DNA from 2 places in the Herbaspirillum sp. BH-1 genome. Region 1 is predicted to be linked to the other one. Evidence: predicted binding sites of a transcription regulator. Region 1 holds the regulator's gene; the other holds the start of a gene.

Region 1 (2,201 bases):
CGAAATGGCGCTTGATACGGGCCAGCTTGCTTTGCACGTATTCCCGGATGGCGGGGGTCAGTTCGAGGTGGTGTCCACTGATGGTCAGATTCATACAAGACTCCTATCGTGAGGTCACTGGAGGTTCGTGCGATGCATCGTCTACAGCTGCTGTACCACGGGCACGGTCTTCGTGTCGGATGGCATGGGCACCAGGTAGGGATGCTTGCCTGAACACAGCAACGGTACTGCTACAGAAAAACTGAGGAAAGCTCAGAGGGACTTGCGGAGATTGACTGGCGGAATCTTCAACACTTCGCGGTATTTGGCGACTGTGCGTCGCGCGACCACCATGCCTTGTTCTGCCAGCATATCCGCAATCTTGCTATCGGATAATGGGGTCTGCGGGTTTTCGGCTCCTATCAACTGTTTGATCAGCGCCCGTATCGCGGTGGAGGAGGCTTCGCCTCCGGTTTCAGTCGCGACGTGGCTACCGAAGAAGTACTTCAACTCGAACATGCCGTGCGGCGTGAGCATGTATTTCTGAGTTGTCACGCGAGAGATTGTGCTCTCGTGTAGACCCAGTGTATCAGCAATTTCACGCAGCACAAGGGGCCGCATGGCGACTGCGCCATGTGAAAAGAAGTTTCTTTGACGTTCGACAATAGCCTGCGCGACTCGCAAAATTGTATCGAAACGTTGCCGCATGTTCTTGATGAGCCACTTGGCTTCCTGCAACTGGGAAGACAGCGATCCTTCGCCCTTGGCCTGCTTGAGCGCACTCGCATACATCGCATTGACGCGCAGCTTGGGCATGACCTCATGGTTGAGCATGACCTGCCAGCCGTTCTTTGTCTGTTTGACAATCACGTCCGGCACCACGTAGTCCGAAGCATCGCGCGCGAATTCGGCGCCCGGATGCGGACGGCACTGACGGATCACCGTCTGTGCTTCGCGCAGGTCCTCGTCATCGCAATCGAGGGCCTTCTTGATCTTGTTGAAGTCGCGTTGCGCGAACAGCGGCAGGTAATCCTCGACGATCCTCAAGGCCAGCTTGCGGGTGACGAAGGGCACCTTGGGCAGGCGGCGGATCTGCAGTGCCAGACATTCACCGGCACTGCGCGCACCCACCCCGGCCGGGTCCAGGCTCTGCAGCAGCTTCAGCGAGATCGACAGTTCTTCCAGGTCAACGCCCAGCTCTTCCGGCAGGCGCGCGAGGATGTCTTCCAGCGGTTCTTCGAGGTAACCACTTTCGTCCAGCGCATCGGTGAGCAGTTCCAGCAGCGCACGGTCGCGGTGCGTGCGGGCGGTGACCCGGATCTGTTCCAGCAGGTGTTCGCGCAGGGTCAGCTCATGCGCTTCCAGTTGCGGGCGGGCATCGTCATCGTCGGGCGACTTGCCACTGCGCGCCACGTCGTCGAAGCTCCAGTCGGATTCCCCGCTGACGCCGCTCTCGGGGCTGTTGTCCTGGTAGTCGAAACTGGCTTCGCCATCGGTAGCGGCAGGAGCTGCTTCGTTGCCGCTGTCGCCAGCGGGCTCGGCCACTCCGGTGGAGGGCGCCGAAGAGACCGCGCCATCGGCCAATAGGCGCACCGAATTGTCGAGCGCGTCGTCCAGGCGTTCGAGCAGGGGATTGTCGGACAGGATCTGTTCCAGTTCCTGGTGCAGTTCCAGCGTCGACAGTTGCAGCAGCCTGATCGACTGCTGCAGTTGCGGCGTCAATGCGAGGTGCTGCGAGGTACGTAACTGGAGCGACTGTTTCATCTGTCTTTCTGGGAGCGGCGTGGCCCGCTGGTTGCAATACCGTTGTACGGCCGATGGACGGTGGGTGCTACATGCGGAAGTGTTCGCCCAGGTATACCCGGCGCACCGATTCGTTGGCGATGATCTCTTCCGGGTTACCGCTGGCCAGCACCGTGCCCTGGTTGATGATGTAGGCGCGGTCGCAGATACCCAGGGTTTCCCGCACGTTGTGGTCGGTGATGAGCACGCCGATGCCGCGTTCCTTGAGGAAGCGCACGATGCGCTGGATTTCGATCACTGCAATCGGGTCGATACCGGCAAACGGTTCGTCCAGCAGCACGAAGCGCGGATCGGTGGCCAGTGCGCGGGCGATTTCCACGCGGCGGCGTTCGCCACCGGAGAGCGACAGTGCCTGGCTCTCGCGCAGCTTTTCGATCTGCAGTTCATGCAGCAGGTTGTTCAGGCGGCCCTCGATTTCA
Region 2 (2,201 bases), on a different contig from region 1:
TGGCCGTGATCACGTGCAGCCAGCGCAGCAGCAGGTTCAGCCAGTCGAGTAGATATGCTTCCATGATGTTCCGCTCTCAAGTACCGCCGATCATTCCCCCATCACGACCAGGGGTGATCCATTTCCGGGATTGCCGCCCCGCCGTTCCGGGCGCGCCATCCATGCACCCGGGGACCGACAGTGTAGCCAATTCCGGCTCGCGCCACGCAGGCGGCGCGCCAACAAAAAATGCCGGATCGAATGATCCGGCATCGCCATGATGCTGCCAGCAGCGGCAGCGACCGGACCGCTTAGAAGTGGTACTCGGCGCGCACCATCGGGGTCTTGGCCAGCGAGCCCGGGACGTTGGACGGGTTGCCGAACTTGTTGCGCCAGTACTGGTATTCCAGACCGACGCGGAAGGTGTTCTTGCCCATGCCCAGCGGGGTGCCGACGTCATACATGATCTGGCCGTCGAAGTTGACTTCGGGACCGGTGGAACCACCGAACTCGTTCTTGCCCTTGGCGGCGATATAGTTCATGTAGCCTTCGAAGGCCAGGCCGGTCGAACCCAGCGGGATACCCCAGGCCAGGTTCAGCATCGGGTGGGTATCGTAGGTATAGCGGCTGCTGATGCCCTTGGGCTGGTTGCTTTCGAACAGTGCCAGCACGCTCACGTTGAGGAAGCCAGGCACATCCATCATCAGGGTCGGACCGACCACCAGCATGCGCTTCTTGGAGGCATAGCTGTTGTCGTTCTTGGTGTTCCAGTCGAAGCCCAGGGTCAGGCCCACGCTGCGTGCCGGGCCGAAGGCCAGGTTCTTGCCGCTGATCTTGCTGAAATCGAGGGTATGACGATAGGTGATGTAGGCTTCCTGCGCATTGTCATCCTTGCTGTCGGACATCAGCAGGTCGACGTTGAGGAAGTTGGTACCGTACTTGTAGCCGCTGGCGTGCTGGAAGTTGACGATGTTCTTGGTGATGTCCTGCGAGTTGTACGGCTCGGCGAAGCGGGTGCCGTAGCGATAGCCAATCGAGTTGTCAGCCCAGTCGGCGGCCTGCGCCGACATGCTGCCGGCTGCCGAGGCGACCACGGCCGCCATCATCCAGTACTTCCCCTTGATACCCTTGTTCATAAGTTTCTCCCTGTATTGCTACTGTAAAAAATGCTGTTGGACCGGATCTCCGTGTTCATCCCGTGGCGTCCTGCACTCTCCCCGCCACCGGATGAAACCGGCCATTCCGCTGTGCTTACCTGTCAAATAAGGCCTGGCAAATTGCTGACAGCACTGCCGACACCCGCACCGACGGCAGCCATTACGCAAAGCCCGTGCCAGCCCTTCCGAGGGCTTCGGTTGACTTGTCTGCGGCGGTCAAAAACACGAGTCGCTTTCCCCCGAAAGGACAGGCATCGGCCCGCGCAGGGGCGCAATCCTAGCCGAGTCCGGGCCGAATCCCAAGGGCCCGCGGGCGACACCCCGGGTCCGTCGCTTCGATTGTCAACAATCAACCCGCTCTTCCCGCAACCGACAGGGAACAGGCAAAGGCGCAGCCGATAAGCCTTCCAGCCCCGTCATCGCATTTTTTTTAGTGCATTTTTATCTATGAAGGTGCAGACAAGCACCAAATTGTCGCAAATGGATTTTTTGATTGTCGACAAAAAATCCAGGCGCTGTCGATCATTGCCCTGCGGCTTGCTGACCGGCCTGCCGACCGGATTACGCTTGCGGCCGCGAGCCGCAGGGAGCGTGAGGGTACTCGGCGGGGTCGGTCGGCGCTTGGCACATTAAATGCTTTTAGCCGGTGGGAATCTGCCATTCAAACGAACCAGGAAGGGAAGTCCACCGTGCATTCCAGCAAGTTCTTCAAATTCGGCATCAGCCTGCTGCTGGGCGCCAGCTGCGCCCTCGCGGCCGCCCAGGAAACCAGGATCAAGTTCCAGCTCGACTGGCGTTTCGAGGGTCCGTCGGCCCTGTTCCTGGTGGCCAAGTCCAAGGGTTACTTCGCCCAGGAAAAACTGGATGTCACCATCGACGCCGGCAATGGCTCGGGCAATGCGGTCAACCGCGTGGCCTCGGGCACCTATGACATGGGCTTCGCCGACATGGCCGCGCTGATGGAATTCACCGCCAACAACCCGGATGCGCCGGGCAAGCCGGTGGGCGTGATGATGGTCTACAACGACACGCCGGCGGCGATCTTCTCGCTCAAGAAATCCGGCA

The links. The regulator sigma-54, encoded in region 1, starts transcription at its own class of promoters, with help from an activator protein. The targets are predictions, from matches to a motif close to TGGCANGNAANCTGCTTT.
Region 2: HBH1_RS16755 (outer envelope protein) is a predicted target of sigma-54. The motif match lies at 1,298-1,315, and genes of this name have one in related genera.

Annotation. Positions count from the first base shown of each region.
Region 1 covers NZ_PKOI01000011.1:36,952-39,152, reverse strand. Annotated here, with positions in the region: gene hpf (ribosome hibernation-promoting factor, HPF/YfiA family) at 1-94, opposite strand, end outside; gene HBH1_RS15325 (RNA polymerase factor sigma-54) at 253-1,743, opposite strand; gene lptB (LPS export ABC transporter ATP-binding protein) at 1,811-2,201, opposite strand, start outside.
Region 2 covers NZ_PKOI01000013.1:8,091-10,291, reverse strand. Annotated here, with positions in the region: gene HBH1_RS16760 (urate hydroxylase PuuD) at 1-64, opposite strand, end outside; gene HBH1_RS16755 (outer envelope protein) at 291-1,115, opposite strand; gene HBH1_RS16750 (ABC transporter substrate-binding protein) at 1,826-2,201, shown strand, end outside.